One region of the Edaphobacter sp. FHG110511_03 genome, then DNA from elsewhere that is predicted to be linked to it. Evidence: predicted binding sites of a transcription regulator. Region 1 holds the regulator's gene; each other region holds the start of a gene.
What was found. The regulator LexA, encoded in region 1, represses DNA repair genes until DNA is damaged. The targets are predictions, from matches to a motif close to CANTTCGCTTTTTATTCGC.

Region 1 (3,916 bases):
TTTCCCTCAACCTCTTGCGCGGCATACGCTCTCCTAATTTCGCGAGGATATATTCGGCTAGAAGGCTCAGGTCTTCCATGCGCTCACGCAACGCCGGAACTTCAATAGGAAACACGGCCAGCCGGTGATAAAGATCTAATCGAAAAGCCCCCTCGCTGGCTCGCTTCTCCAGCGGTTGGTGGGTCGCTGCGATCACCCTCACATCTACGCGCGTCGTCTCGTTGTCGCCCACGCGTTGCAGTTCGCCGCACTCTAGAAAGCGCAGCATCTTTGCCTGGAGGGCCAAGGGCATCTCTCCAATCTCGTCGAGAAACAATGTCCCTCCATGTGCTGCTTCAATCCGTCCAGTACGCGACTGTACTGCTCCGGTAAACGCTCCCCGAGTATGCCCGAACAGCTCTGCCTCCAGCAGAGCCTCCGGAATCGCCGCGCAATTCAGGACGGCAAAAGGCTTGTTTGCACGATCGCTCAGACGATGAATCGCCTTCGCTACCACCTCTTTTCCCGAACCCGTTTCACCTTCGATCAGTACGGTCGTTGAGCGTGGCGCTACCAGCCGGATTAGTCGCGCCAGCTCGCGCATCGCAACGCTCTCGCCAATCATCTCCGGTAACATCGCCACCGTCACAGACGTGCGCGCCAGATCTCTCTCGATGATCCGCGGCGTAGATGGCACCATAGTGGGAGCTACGTTCCATGCCGCGGTATCATTGCCCTGCATGCCTTGGGCCTCGCGCAGGGCATGTAGCAGTTCATTGCGCCGGGGACTACGAACTTGTCCATCCGCGCTTCCATCCATCCGCATCAACTCCACAGCTGGATACAGCATACGAATCTGACCTGCGAACTCACTCACTTCGAGGTCTGGAAGCCAGCTGTCCACCAACAACGCCTCCGGCCGTACGGCATCCAGACGCTCCATCGCCTCCGCCCCGCCTACGGCTTCAAAGACCTCCCAACGCATCCCCGTCAATGAGATTTTTAGCCGCCCCCGCAATCCCGCATCTGCACTAGCCAACACGACCTTCCGCGTCGACACCGCGCCAAACAGCACCCCCGCTTCCACCATTCCCGCATTCGCAATCGCCATCTCGCTTATCATCGTCCTACTTCTCCCCGTCTCTCCATCGCCTGCAACATCTCGCGCATCGCTCCCACCTTCTCATTCACACGCGCGCACTCGTCTAAGGCTTCGCCAATCGCAGCTCGCATCGTCGAAGCCTCTCCGCTCAACTCTCCAAGCGCGAGCCTGCACTGCAACACCGTAAGCGGTTGGCATAACGCATGTAACAAACCATCCATTTGTTCCACAAGATTCTCGATGATCATCGCCTTTATCTCTGTTGAGCCCCGGCCCAGGGAGTCTTCATCGTGCAGATTGGCTCTCGGCCAGGCTGCTTTTTCTCGCTCCCCGCCCTATTGTTCATGCGATATCCCTCACCGCGCACCGTCTCGATCACGGCATGGCCCGCATCGTCCTCCATACCCACAGCCGCCAGCTTCTTCCTTAGATAATTTACGTAAACATCAACCACGTTGGTCCCTGCGTCAGGCGACATCTGCCAAACACCCTCCAGTAGCTCCGCCCGGCTGCAACACCGTTCCCGCCGCTGGATCAAATACTCGAGCAGACTGAACTCTTTCCCCGTCAGTTCCACCACCATTCCGCTCCGTGTTACCCGACGTTCCATCCGGTTCAGTTCTACGTCTCCATGGCGTAGCACGGGATCTGCAAACCTCTCCCGCCTCCGCAGCAAGGCTCTGCACCTCGCCGTTAATTCATGAAAGCTGAATGGCTTCAGCATGCAATCGTCTGCACCCAAGTTCAGGCATTTCACCCGCTCCTCAACCATGCTCCTTCCGGTCAGCACCAGAATTGCGGTCTCGTCAAAGCTCCCTTTCATTTGCTCAAGCACCTCGATTCCGTCTCTTTTAGGAAGACTCAGGTCCAGCACCATCAGATCCGGCCTGCGTTTGTGCATTTGTTCGAGCGCCGCCTCGCCGTCCCCTACCCACTCGACATCGTGGCCCTCCAGCTTCAACCCCTTCTGCAGAAACAGTCCCAAGGCCGTATCATCTTCCACGATCAAAATCTGCATGCTCATCTCCTGACACACCGCCATGAATCCTTTGGAACCTTGGCTGCGACGTTTTATTACCTTGGTTTATCGCGGTCTAGCTTTCAAGACTTCCGTGCAGTATTTTGCATACGTCATTTCAAAATGGGAATTTGTGCATCTTGGGGTTCCCTTTGGCGCAGAAGAAAATAAGAACCAAGATAGTTGCTTGCAATTCGCTTTTTATTCGCTACAATTTCCGCATGGCAATCACCAGGCGGCAAAAAGAGGTTCTCGACTTTCTCTCCGGTTTTACTCAAAAGAACGGGTACTCCCCGTCTTATGAAGAGATTGCCAGCGGTCTTGGCCTCAGCTCGCTCGCTACCGTCCATAAACATGTCACCAATCTGCAAAACAAAGGTCTTCTTCAACGTGCGCATAATCGCAGCCGTTCTATCGACGTACTGCCCACACGAACAGGCAAGCGCTCCGTTGACCGTCTTCCCTTGCTTGGTCGTATCGCTGCGGGTAGACCTGTCGAAGCTATCGAGACTGCCGAGAGCATCTCCCTAGGCGATATCATTGGCAATCGCGAGGTCTTCGCACTCGAAGTCCGCGGTGATTCCATGCGTGACGAGCATATTGTCTCCGGCGACTACGTCCTAGTCGAACGTACCCGCACTGCCCGTGAAGGGGAGATCATTGTTGCCTTGGTTGATGGTTCCGATGCTACCCTTAAGCGGTTCTATCGCGAAGGCAGCATGATCCGCCTCCAGCCTTCCAATACCGAGATGGCCCCAATTTTTGCTCCCGCCGCCAGTGTCAGTGTTCAGGGAAAGGTCCTCGGAGTTCTACGCAAGTACGTCTGAACCTTCATGACTGCTACCCTTCTGTCCTTTCCGACCCAATATTTCGCATTCCGCGACTATCATTTCTCTCCATCGACCTTTCCGATACGTCTAAAGTACGGTTCATGCCAAAACTTTTCCTCAGGCGATGGAACCGGCTCCTGTCCTCCTGCGTACCCTATCTTCGACACGATTCTTCTTAAATTAGGCTTCAACTGGAGCTAGACCTTGGCGACACAGCGAAAACAAAAGCGCAAAATCTGGATCTGGACCGGCGTCATCGGCCTGGTCCTAATCGTTATCCTCGGCGTAGCCGTCGCTGCTCGCGGAAACAGCGCCAAACTGGAAGCTTCCCAGCTTGCGAAAGCTGAAAAAGGCGACATCGCCAAGTCGGTCGTGGCCACTGGAAAGGTACAGCCCATCACCAAGGTAGAGCTCAAGTCCAAAGCCTCTGGTATCGTCACCCGCCTCGACGTCGATATTAACCAGCATGTTAAGCAGGGGCAGGTACTCGCCCAACTCGACCAGATCGAGATTCTTGCCCAGGTCAATGCCCAGAAGGCTCAGCTCACCGCTGCCGAATCCAATGCTCGCGCGGCGCTAGCCGCCATCGAGTACGACAAGGTCAACGCCGAAGCGCCCGACCTTCCCATGTACGAGCACACCTATAAGCGAAATCTCGAAATGTCCAAAGACGGTGTCGTCTCCCAACAGGCGCTTGACGACGCCCAGCAGAGGTATCTCGCTGCCGCTAACACCCGCGACAAGGCCGTCGCCCAGATCACCGTCGATACCTCCAAGCTTCACCAGGCTGAGGCTCAAGTCGCTCAGTCCCAGGCATCTCTCAAGCAGCTTGAGGAGCAGCTTAGTTACACCACCGTAACTTCACCGATGGACGGAGTCATCCTCTCACGCGACGTCGAGCTCGGCGATGCCGTCAGCTCCATCCTGGTTATGGGCTCCACTGCCACGCTCGTCATGACTATCGGGGATACCACTCAAGTCTATGTT
Region 2 (3,916 bases), on a different contig from region 1:
ATCTCGGGAGGGGGCATGGAGGAGAGGAGTGCCTCGCGGGCAAACTCGCGCCAGCTTTCAAAGCCGGAGTCCTCCGGAGACTTGAGCTCGATGATGAAAGAGGTGGAAGAAAACATAGGTCACAGTTGCCCATGGAGGGTGGAGGCGACCGTCAGAGAATCGCCGGGCGCGAGGTTTAGAGAAAGTTGTTCCGCAGGAACTGGGGCGGCTGCTGGTAAAGGCGAATGCGGCAGAGAGTCGGCCGTGATGATCCACGGAGAGGTGTTCTTCAGGCTGATGCGGAGCCGCCGCAGGTCGTCAAGGATGAGCCTGTGATAGCGACGGATGTTAAGGATCCGATCCACATTCCTATACCCGAGGCCGGGCACGCGAAGGAGTATCTCGCGCGGGGCAGCGTTGACGTCGACCGGAAAAGCCTCGCGGTGCCGATTTGCCCACTGTGTCTTGGGATCGGCCTTCAGATCGAGATGGGGATCGTCGGGGGTGGTGATCTCATTGGCATCGAAGCCGTAGTGGCGGATGAGCCAGTCGGCCTGGTAGAGACGATGCTCGCGAACCAGGGGTGTCGCAGCGAGGGGGAGGCGGAGATCCGCCTTGGGGTAGGGACTGAAGCCGGTGTAGTAGATGCGCCGAAGGGCAAAGCGTCGGTAGAGAGTGTCTGCACGCTGGATGATGTCGCGGTCGGTCGAATTCGTGGCTCCCACCACCATCTGGGTCGACTGGCCCGCTGGAGCGAACTTCGGGGTCGAGCGAATGTGACGGCGGTCCTCGTCGAGCTCGTTCTTGCGGGTATGGATCTGCCCCATGGTGCCTTCGATAACAGACGATTTTTTCTCGGGGGCGAGTTGAACGAGATCCTGCTGGGTGGGGAGCTCGATGTTGGCCGACATGCGGTCCGCATAGAGACCCGCGGTTTCGATCAACGTGGAAGCGCACCCGGGAATGGCTTTGAGATGGATGTAACCGCCGAAGTTGTGGGTGATCCGTAGGGAGCGCGCTACGTGGATGAGCTGCTCCATGGTGTAGTCGGGCGACTGAATGATTCCGGAGGAGAGAAAGAGTCCTTCGATGTAGTTGCGCTTATAGAAATCGAGGGTGAGGTTAACGACCTCTTCGGGCGTGAAGCGGGCGCGGCGAATGTCGGAGGAGGAGCGGTTGACGCAGAAGACGCAGTCGTAGGTGCAGAAGTTGGTGAGGAGAATCTTGAGGAGCGAGACGCAGCGACCATCGGGAGTGTAGGAGTGGCAGATGCCATTGCCATCGGTATGGCCGACACCTTTTCCATTGCCGGCGCGTTTGGCTCCCGAGGAGGCGCAGGAGGCGTCGTACTTCGCCGCATCCGCCAGAATTTCGAGTTTTTGTTGGGTATTCACCGGATCAGTCTTCCGGCAATCAGTATAGCGAATAAAAAGCGAAAGTAGTTGGTGTCTCCCTGTGGAAGACGCTTCGCTCCGATTTAGCTCCAGTCACATCAGATATTTATGCAGACGAAGAGAGAACTTAAGCTTTCGGTACTGGATCAATCTCCGGTGGCGGAAGGAACCGCGCCGGCGCAGGCCTTGCAGAATTCGATTGCATTGGCGCGGAGGGTGGATGAGCTTGGCTACCGGCGTTTCTGGATGTCGGAGCACCATGCGATGGACCTGCTGGCGTGTACGGCTCCTGAGATCATGCTGGCGCGGATTGGAGCGGAGACAAGTCGGATCCGGATTGGATCGGGCGGGATCATGCTGCCGCATTACACGCCACTGAAGGTGGCGGAGGTCTTTCGGACGCTCTATGGGCTCTATCCGGAGCGGGTGGATCTGGGGATCGGGCGTGCACCGGGCGGCGGACCGATGGAGTCCCTGGCGCTGAGGCGGAGCCGAAAGACGGCGATGGAGGATGACTTTCCGGAACAGGTAACGGAGCTGTTGGCCTTTCTCGAAGACGATTTTCCGACTGGACATCCGTTCGGCAAGGTGAAGGCGATGCCGGCACCGGTTCCGGAAGAGAAGTACGTGGGACCAGCGGTATGGATGCTGGGGTCGAGTATGTGGAGCTCGGCCGCGGCGGTGGAGTTTGGGCTGCCGTATTCGTTTGCGCACTTCTTTTCGCCGGTGAAGACTAGAGATGCGACCGAGGCGTACCTGCGGAATTTCCGGAGCGGCCCACGTCGTGAGAAGCCGGAGGCGACGGTGGCGGTCGGCGTGATCTGCGCGGAGAGCCAGGAAGAGGCCGAGTTTCTGGCTTCGAGCGTGAAGCTGCTGCAGCAGAGGATTCGCCTGGGTGAGCGAAAGCCTGTGGCTGCTCCTGAAGACGCTCTGCGCGAGTTGAGGATGAGGGGCGAGATTCCGCTGGAAGAAGGGGAGTGGCCGCGCTATTTCGTGGGGACCCCGACGGTGGTGCGAGAGAGGCTGGAGCAGATGGCCGGGGAGCTGGGTATCGGGGAGGTGATTGTGAATACGATTGTGTGGGACCAGGAGAAGCGTCTGAGGAGCTATGAGATGCTGGCGAAGGAGTTTGGCCTGGTTTGAAAAGAGCTCTCCTGAAAGAGATGATTTGCAATCTGAAAAACTGAAACGACAGATTGAGGAGACCCCCATGAAGCTGTTCTGGATTTTAGGATTGAGTGCTGCGTTGACGTCCGTCGGGGCTGCGCAGGAGAAGGCGGTCAATCCGACGGTGAAGTTTGAGAATTCGCCCGCTTTGGCCGCCCCGGCAGGCTACAGTTACGCGGCTGTGGTGAGTGGAGGGAAGATGGTTTTTCTTTCCGGACAGGTGGGCTTAAACAAACAGGGCGAGATGATAGGGAAGGGTGATTTCCATGCGCAGGCCGCGCAGGTCTTTGCCAATCTGAAGCAGGCGCTGGCCGCGGCTGGAGCGACTCCGAAGGACATTGTGAAGCTGAACTATTATGTCGTGGGTCTGAACCATGACAAGCTGGTTGTGCTGCGGGATGTGCGTGACCAGTACGTCGATAAGGAGCATCCTCCTGCGAGCACGCTGGCCGGAGTACAGGCTCTGTTTCGTGACGACGCAATGCTGGAGATCGATGCGGTGGCAGTGATTCCGCAGTAGTCAGACGAGCGCTTCAAGTATTAAGACGGGAGCCTCTTCGCGATACTCTGCGAGAGGCTCCCGTCCTAACGTTGCTTTTTAAATCCGTTCATTCTGCAGAACAGGCTTATTTCGATTTGCCATTGACGTCGACGTTGTGGCTTTGTGCGATCTGCTGGATCATTTCGAGATGCTGTGAGATCACTCCTGCGCCCTGTTGTGCGACCTGCTTGACGTTCGGATCCTGCGTTACCTGAGCCGCATCTTTGAAATCCTTCATGTCCTGTTTGTGGTCCTTGACCATCGCCTGGATGTAGGCTTCATCGAACTGCGGACCTGAGAGCGCTTCGAGCTTCGCCATCAGCTGCTTGTCTTTCTTTGAAGGTCCTTTGGGTTCTTTGACACCCAACTGCTGTGCGATCGGCTTGATCTGATCGCCAAGCTGGGTATGGTCCTGCACCATCTTCTGCCCAAACTGCTTCACGTCTTCGCTCTGGGACTTCTGCTGCGCAAGCTGCCCCAGCTGTACCTCGGCCGCGCCGCCTTCGAGCGCCTTCCTGACGAAGGCCTGATCGACCATGGACTGTTGGCTCGACGAACCTGCATTCGGATCCATCGCACCCGGACTCGGAGCACCGGGCTGCTGGCTGGGCATACCGGACTGCCCTCCGCCCCCGCCGGGCTGGGATTGCGCGACGGCCATGGCGCTCGCCAGAAGCGTGGAGGCGGAGCACAACAGAATTCGGTTGAATCTTCTCTTCGACATCATTGAATATTCCCTCCTTTCATTCGAAACTCGCCGCGAAAGTGCATACGACAAAACTTCGTCTACTTACTCAGAGGTTCATCGAAGCCGAAGGCGTTGCCCGATGAAAAG
Region 3 (3,916 bases), on a different contig from region 1:
AATCACCGCATCGTTATCTTGTGTGACAGGGATGTTTTACAAAAGGAACGCGGATTGTCGTACTGAAGCGTTCAACAACTCCGTTACGGGTTAGAGGTCGATATTTCCATTGCTTCACCGCGTCGATTGCGGCTCCCGTGAGCATTGGATTACCACTGACCACCTTTATTTTTGTGACAGATCCATCCGATTCAATTTCTATCTGAAGGATCACAGTTCCTGTTATGCAAACGGTCGGACACACTGGCGCCACATAAGCAATACGGTTCGCTTCCGCAAACGCAGGATCTACACGAGGAGCTGTGATTGTGACTTGTGCGCTCGAACTCGCAGCAGCTATGAAAAATGAAGACGCGATCGAGAGCAGAAAAGAACGCATAATTTTATTTAGTAATCTATTCACCTCATCCTACATATAGTCGACACCATACTGCACCGGATCTGGGTGAAGGCGATGGGGTGGGGCACATTCGCGGGCGGTAAGTATTCCGGCGAAGTGCGGGGTGGTCGTCTCCGGATCATGTTCACGACAAGGGCTGAAGCCGTGCCTTAAGGAGATGGATAAGAAATTTCTTCCACTGGCGCAGGAAGCGCCTCGCTCCGTGTACCGACTCGCTCGAACGTGAGATTGACCGAGCGTTCGCCGACTGGTCTGGTGCGATGACGAACGCCTCGATTGACAGTGATCATGTGCCCGGGGAGGAGCTCGATCGTTCGGTCATCAAAATCAATGAAGAGGCCACCTTCCAACGACAGGAAACTCTCATCGGAATCGGGATGAGAGTGCCAATGGTAAGGCTCGGTCATTGTGCTTATGCGGATTTCATGATCATTGACGCTGGCGATGGAATGGTTGTCGTAGTTTCCCGCCGATGCTGATTCAGCAGAAAGTTTGATGACTTCGAAGGAAGAATTATGCACTTGTCGCTCCATGCCTGGCCTTGTTTCGGGTACGTCGATTGGATGATTCGTATTACATGTAGTCGACACCATACTGGACGGGGATCTGCGTAAACGCGATGCGTGTTGGCGCACTCTCGCGGGCGGGGAGCATTCCGGCGAAGTGCAGGGTGGTGTGACCGTACTTGAGGTTGAGCTTGTCCATGGTGGCGGAGAGCTGGGTGCGATTGTCGGGATCGCCGAAGAGGTCTTCCTGATGCTCGTCTTCGGGGATGAGATCGCGAAGGGTGACGCCGACGAAGAAGGGGCGGCGGAACTCCTCGCCCTGGGGACGGCGCGCCCACATGCCACGAAGTGCCCCGAGCAAGGTGAGGGTGTCCTGGCACTGCTGGAAGCGCGCCTCCATGCCCCATCCTGACTGCTTGATTCCGCTGAAGTGGCGTTTGGATTTCATGCGCTCCGCCTGCTCTTTTGTGAGCTGGTAGCGGATGGTGATGGACATGGAGCCGGTGTAGAACTTCTCCATGCGTAGGCGCATCGCGGCCTTGTGGAGCAGCTTGTTGGCGACTGCCCAGGAGCCCTCTTCGTTGCGGAACTCCGGAGCCATGACGTGGGAGTGTCCGAGCGACTTCTGCACGCCGTTCGAGACGGGGGCTCCGTCGTCTCCGGTTTCGGCGCCGCGCAGCCAATGGTAAAGGCGGTCGCCCCATACGCTGTCCCACAGCTTGTGCATGCCGTTTCGGTCGAGCGCGAGGAGTTGCTCCATGGTGGTGATGCCTTGGGCGTTGAGGCGGACTTCGGTGCGCGCACCTACGCCGGGGAGATCGCGAAGTTCGAGATGAGCGATGGCGCGTGGGAGCTGCGACGGCAGAAGCCCGATGAGGCCGTCAGGCTTTTGCATGTCGCTGGCGATCTTGGCGAGATAGCGGTTGGGCGCCATGCCGATGGAGCAGCGGAGGGCCTCACCGACATTTTTGTAGATGGACTGCTTGATCTCGAGCGCGATCTTGCGGGCACGGGGCGGCTCCTGCTCGCGGCCGATGAGCTGACAGCACATCTCATCGATGGAAGGCGTGTGCGCGACGGGGCAGCAGAGTTCGACAGCTTCGGCGATGGCCTTGGAGTACTTTGCGTACTCGGTGTGGCTTCCTTCGATGAGGATGATGCCGGGGCACATCTTCTTTGCCTCGCCCACCTGTGTGCCTGTCTTGACTTTGAATGCTTTTGCCTCGTAGCTGGCGGCGATGCAGCAGGTGGTATCGGCCATCGTTGGCACGACGGCGAGAGGTTTACCGCGATACTCCGGATGCAGCTGCTGCTCGACCGAGGCGAAGAAGGAGTTCAGGTCGATGTGCAGGAAGGTGAAGCAGTCGGGATGGAGGGCTGGAGGCATTTTGGGCTTTGAGAGATGTGCCGCTGGGCCGATTATATTCGCTGTATCTTCGCTCGCGAATGGAAAAGGATTTATCGTTGCATGTGAATCATAAAGGTGGAGAGAAGAGGATGAAGCGAATCGGGTTGTTGTGTCTTTTGGTGATGACTGTTGCCGGGTTGCGGGCACAAGGTACATCGTCGTCATCGGAAGAGATGCTGCTGCCGCAGATGCCGCTGCACGATCCGTACATCCTCCCCTATGCTCCGCGTAAGACGTATTACCTGTACACCTCCAATGTTCCCTCGCTAACGGGAGTGAAGCGTGTGGGGACGATGGCGTATACGAGCAAGGATCTGAAGCACTGGACCCGCCCCAAGGTGGTGTTCACGGTCCCCGAGAACTTCTGGGCGGAGCAGGGTGGCTGGGCTCCTGAGGTGCATGCGTACAAAGGCAAATACTATCTGCTGACGACGCTGCACAACGACAGAAAGCCTCTGCCGCAGCCACTGCCGGTGGGCCATGAAACGTACATGCGCGGAACCATCATTGCTGTGGCTGATTCTCCTGATGGCCCGTTTGTGCCGGTAAAGGCAGACGGCCCGATTCCTCCGGCGGATTTCATGACACTGGATGGAACGCTGTATATCGACCGCAGCGGTAAGCCATGGATGGTTTATGCGCACGAGTGGCTGCAGGTGACGGACGGAACGATGGAGGCGGTGCCGCTGAAGGAGGACCTGACCTCCGCGGACGGAGCGCCGATCTCGCTCTTCAAGGCCTCGGACGCTCCATGGATCGATGAGCAGGCGAAGCCGACGACCTCGGCTTCGCGCTACGTCACGGACGGTCCGGAGCTGTATCGCACGAAGGATGGCCACCTGCTGATGCTGTGGTCCAGCTACGAACATCTCAGCGACAAGACTCCGGGGAGCCACTACGTGCAGACGGTGGCGCGTTCGCAGTCGGGAGAGCTGAAGGGACCGTGGGTGCAGCTTGCACCGCTGGTGCGACAAGATAGCGGGCACGGCATGCTCTTCCGCACCTTCGAGGGGCAGTTGATGATGGTGCTGCACAGGCCGTTCAAGGGAGCCCGTGGAAAGCTGTACGAGATGCGGGACGCGAGCGATCACCTGGAGGTGGTGCGGGAGCGGAGTGACCTGGATGGAGATCTTCCATAAAAGGCAGAGCGCGCCTGCTCACTGCTAAAATCGCTGCCTATGGCCGCAGTGGAACAACCCATGACATCGCACAAGAAACCGACGGCACAGCAAGTGCGTCTGGCTGAGCTGGCAGCGCGACATGCCATCGCCGAAGAGGGCGGAGGGCCGGAGCGACGGGCTCGCGAGAACAAGTCCGGCAAGTTATCCGCGCGCGAGCGGGTGGAGCTGCTGCTCGATGAAGGAACGTTTGAGGAGACGGACAAGTTTGTTACGCACCGCGCGTCGGAGTTCGGCATGGACTCACAGCGGGTTCCAGGGGATGGATTCGTAACCGGGCATGGACGCATCGATGGCCGCGTGGTGTTTGTCTTCGCGCAGGACTTCACCGTCTTCGGCGGGTCGTTGTCGGAGGCTAACGCGGCGAAGATTGTGAAGATCATGGACATGGCCGTGAAGGTGGGCGCGCCGGTGATCGGGCTGA
Region 4 (3,916 bases), on a different contig from region 1:
TGTTCGCATCGATTGGGGATACTTTCGTCTGGGCATACCGGATTCGGCGGCAGCCACAACCTCGATGGCAAACAATGGCATTCCGGTCTTTGTCCAGTCGGGCAATCTGCCCGAGGCGGACGACTCCTCGATGCCGGCTCCGGCGGCAAGACGCGGCCAGGCGGCTCATCTGACGACAAAGTTGTCGCTGGGTGCGGTAGGCTCGGCAAAGGTCGAGCGACATGTAGAGCTCGCGTATACCGAGGGATATGCGATCGAATATCTAGGGCGCAAGCTCCGCCCTTATTGGCAACGCAACGGCATGACCGAGGCCGCGATGCTCAGCACCGCCGAGAAAGAGTATCCGCAGCTTGAGCAGCGCGGAGTACAGTTTGACACCGAGACGATGGCTGAGATGAAGAAGGCCGGTGGAACGGATTACGAAGCGCTGACCTCGCTGCTGTTTCGCCAGACGATTGCGGCGCATAAGCTCGTGGCCGATATCGATGGCACACCGATGTTCTTTTCAAAGGAGAACGATAGCAACGGCTGTATTGATACGGTAGATGTCACGTATCCGTCGTCGCCGTTCTTTCTGCTCTTCAACCCGAAGCTGCTGGAGGCGCAGCTTGAGCCGTTGATGCGCTATGCGGCGCTTCCGCGTTGGAAGTTCCCGTTCGCGCCGCATGACCTGGGCACATATCCTCTTGCGAACGGCCAGGTGTATGGAGGCGGCGAAGAGAATGAGGAAGACCAGATGCCGGTTGAAGAGAGCGGTAACCTGATCATCATGATCGCGGCCCTTGAGCGGAGCGAAGGCAATTGGGATTTTGCGAAGCGCTACATGCCTCAGCTGACGCAATGGGCGGATTATCTGGAGAAGAAGGGAATGGATCCGGAAAATCAGTTGAGCACTGACGACTTCGCCGGTCATCTTGCGCACAACACCAATCTATCCATCAAGGCGATTGAAGCTCTTGGAGCATTCGTTCAGATTGCGCGAGGAGTTGGCGACACGAAGCTTGCCGAACACTACGAGGGAATCGTACGCAAGATGCCGGCCGAGTGGGAGAAGATGGCGATCGATGGCGATCACTACAAGCTCGCCTTCGACCAGCCGGGCAGCTGGAGCCAGAAGTACAACCTGGTGTGGGATGATCTGCTGGATATTCATCTCTTCCCGAAGAGAGTGATGGACACCGAGTGGAAGTTCTACAGCAAACAACTTCAGCGATACGGCCTTCCGCTGGATAACCGGAAGACCATCACGAAGCTGGACTGGGAGATCTGGACGGCGAGCCTGGCCAGTAACCCGGCACAGTTCCAGGACCTGGTCCACAGGTTGATCGTCTGGGCAGACGAGACGCCATCGCGGGTCCCTACGACGGACTTCTATGACACCGTCAGCGGAAAGCAGATAGGCTTTCAGGCTCGCTCGGTTGTCGGCGGAGTATTTATCAAGGCGCTGATGATGCGAGGGCCGGTCCATAAGAACTGAGTTCAGGTACGGGGATTTTCGCGCCAACGATGGTGGCCCTCTGAAGCCCATAGTTGGCGCGAAAGTCCGGTGGGAGATGAACTGCTCTGCATAATGTGAGCGGCAGGCAGCGTCGAATCCTGTTTTATTCGCTGTTTATTCGCTTTAGAATCAGAGCTGTTGCTGAGCGATCCTCAATCTCGCAAGATCGTCCACATCGATATGGACGCGTTCTATGCGTCGGTGGAACAGCGTGACGACGCCTCGCTTCGCGGCAGGCCGGTGGTTGTCGCGTGGCGTGGGAACAGGTCTGTTGTCTGCGCAGCTTCTTACGAGGCGCGCAGGTTCGGAGTGCGCTCAGCGATGGCTGCGGTTCATGCAGAGCGCCTGTGTCCGGATGCGATCTTCATTCCCCCGGACTTTACGCGGTACAAGGCTGTCTCCCATGCGGTTCGGGAGATCTTCAGGCGGCACACCGAACTGATTGAGCCGCTCTCGCTCGACGAGGCATACCTGGATGTGACGGTCAATAAAACCGGTCTTCCGACAGCGACGCAGGTTGCGAAGACGATTCGCCGGCTGATCCGCGAGGAGCTTGAGCTGACGGCATCTGCGGGAGTGGCACCGAACAAGTTTCTGGCCAAGATCGCATCGGACTGGCGCAAGCCCGATGGCCTGTTCGTGATCCAGCCGCACGATGTCGATTCCTTTCTTTTTCCCCTGGCCGTAGGGAGGATCCCCGGCGTGGGCAAGGTGATGGAGACGCGTTTGAGGCAGCTTGGGGTTACGACAGTGGGCGACCTGCGAGGAATCGGCCAGTCGGCTCTCCACGGGCATTTCGGACGTTATGGTTTGCGATTGTACGAGCTGGCTCACGGGATCGATCACAATCCGGTGGTTGCTGACCGGCCGACAAAGTCGATCTCTGCCGAAGACACGTTCGAGCGCGACCTTCCACTTGATGCGACAGAGGAGATGATTCGCCGACTGGCGGAGAAGGTCTGGTCAGCATCGCGCAAGGAGTCCAGGGTGGCTCGGACGGTGGTCTTGAAGTTGAAGACGAGCGAATTCGAGATCATTACTCGTAGCCACACTCCCGCAATTCCTCCAGAATCTGGCGAGGACCTTATTGCGATTGCGCTGTCGCTGCGAGAGCGTGTCAGCGTCAACCCCGGTCAGCGGTTTCGGCTGGTCGGAGTTGGGTTGAGCAACTTTCAGGAGCTGGATTCGGGCAGGTCTTCTCTTTTTCGATGGGATCTACCTCTCCCTTAATGCATTGAGAGCAGATTCCAGGCAATTTCTTCGAGAAGATAACGCGAAGTGCGTCAAAGAGGGTGAGGGGTGGCAGAAACGTTTCACCTTCGAGAGCGGATAGTTTATTTTCGAGGTTGTTTGGAAAACAGCGAACCTCGGGTTGAATATTCTGAGGAAAGGAATTTTGTTCAGCTTTTCTGTAATGTTTTTCACTGCTATTGCAGGTCACTATGATTTGAGACGTCTCATAAATCCCGAAATCATGTCTATCCTTCCTCAAAGCTGCGAATCATCCGCGTTACAGCACGTCCGCCCTCTCGATCGGGCGCTTTCGCTCGAGGATGAGGTTCTCCATCTCCACGATCTGTTTCGCCCTCGCCTGTTTCGATACGCGACGTCGCTGGGCTTGAAGGCGCACGATGCGGAGGACGTGGTTCAGGAGGTCTTTATGGCCCTGTTCCGGCATCTGCGGGCCGGCAAATCGCGAAGCAACTTACCGGGATGGATCTACCGCGTGACGCATAATCTTGCTCTCAAGCGCAGAACGCGCTACCGGGTAGACGATAGGGCGAATGAGAGTGGGATGGATCATTTGGCGGCGGAATCGACTTCAAATCCCGAAGAGGAAATGATCTTCAGTGAGAGGCAGTTGAAGTTGCGCCGGACCTTTGAATCGCTTCCGGAGGCGGACCGGCTGTGCCTTCAGTTGCGTGCAGAAGGACTGAAGTATCGCGAGATCTCAGACGTGTTAGGAATCTCGCTCGGAAGCGTAGCGAATTACTTGGGTCGATCTCTTGGGCGACTGCGACGGAGCGAGGGAGGTGGAGCATGAGATCCAGCATCGATCATCTTTCCGAAGTAGACCTCATCCGTTTTCAAGACGGCGAGATGAGTCCTGAAGAGATCGCCTTGGCCAGCTCTCATCTCGCGGAGTGCGAGGGATGCTATGCGCGCCTGGAGGAGACTCTTCAGATTGGAGAAGAGCTGAAGGCTGCTGTTGCAAGCGATCGTCCCACTTGGGACGCGAACAAGGCGCGGGTTCTGCTACAGGCGAAATTGGCTGAGGAAAGCGGGGAACAGGATTCGCCCTGGGCTCGCCTGATGGGCTTCATAGCAACCTGGTTGACAAAGAGCTATGTCTGCGGAGGCGTCGCCTTCGCAGGCATAGTCGCTGTCCTTTTCGGCGTGCCCAATCTTCATCGTTCT

Region 2: AC5S26_RS13060 (putative DNA modification/repair radical SAM protein) is a predicted target of LexA. The motif match lies at 1,401-1,419, and genes of this name have one in related genera.
Region 3: AC5S26_RS01890 (Y-family DNA polymerase) is a predicted target of LexA. The motif match lies at 2,328-2,346, and genes of this name have one in related genera.
Region 4: dinB (DNA polymerase IV) is a predicted target of LexA. The motif match lies at 1,602-1,620, and genes of this name have one in related genera.

The regions. Positions count from the first base shown of each region.
Region 1 covers NZ_JBZYWL010000006.1:237,368-241,283, reverse strand. The annotation lists gene AC5S26_RS23430 (sigma-54 dependent transcriptional regulator) at 1-1,102, opposite strand, end outside; gene AC5S26_RS23425 (hypothetical protein) at 1,099-1,329, opposite strand; gene AC5S26_RS23420 (response regulator transcription factor) at 1,335-2,099, opposite strand; gene lexA (transcriptional repressor LexA) at 2,321-2,926, shown strand; gene AC5S26_RS23410 (efflux RND transporter periplasmic adaptor subunit) at 3,134-3,916, shown strand, end outside.
Region 2 covers NZ_JBZYWL010000002.1:910,707-914,622, reverse strand. The annotation lists gene AC5S26_RS13065 (UdgX family uracil-DNA binding protein) at 1-116, opposite strand, end outside; gene AC5S26_RS13060 (putative DNA modification/repair radical SAM protein) at 120-1,373, opposite strand; gene AC5S26_RS13055 (LLM class flavin-dependent oxidoreductase) at 1,482-2,516, shown strand; gene AC5S26_RS13050 (RidA family protein) at 2,584-3,060, shown strand; gene AC5S26_RS13045 (DUF4142 domain-containing protein) at 3,167-3,808, opposite strand.
Region 3 covers NZ_JBZYWL010000001.1:486,054-489,969, forward strand. The annotation lists gene AC5S26_RS01880 (energy transducer TonB) at 14-379, opposite strand; gene AC5S26_RS01885 (cupin domain-containing protein) at 550-933, opposite strand; gene AC5S26_RS01890 (Y-family DNA polymerase) at 974-2,293, opposite strand; gene AC5S26_RS01895 (glycoside hydrolase family 43 protein) at 2,404-3,453, shown strand; gene AC5S26_RS01900 (acyl-CoA carboxylase subunit beta) at 3,514-3,916, shown strand, end outside.
Region 4 covers NZ_JBZYWL010000001.1:194,293-198,208, reverse strand. The annotation lists gene AC5S26_RS00690 (glutaminase family protein) at 1-1,477, shown strand, start outside; gene dinB (DNA polymerase IV) at 1,637-2,728, shown strand; gene AC5S26_RS00680 (RNA polymerase sigma factor) at 2,973-3,542, shown strand; gene AC5S26_RS00675 (anti-sigma factor family protein) at 3,539-3,916, shown strand, end outside.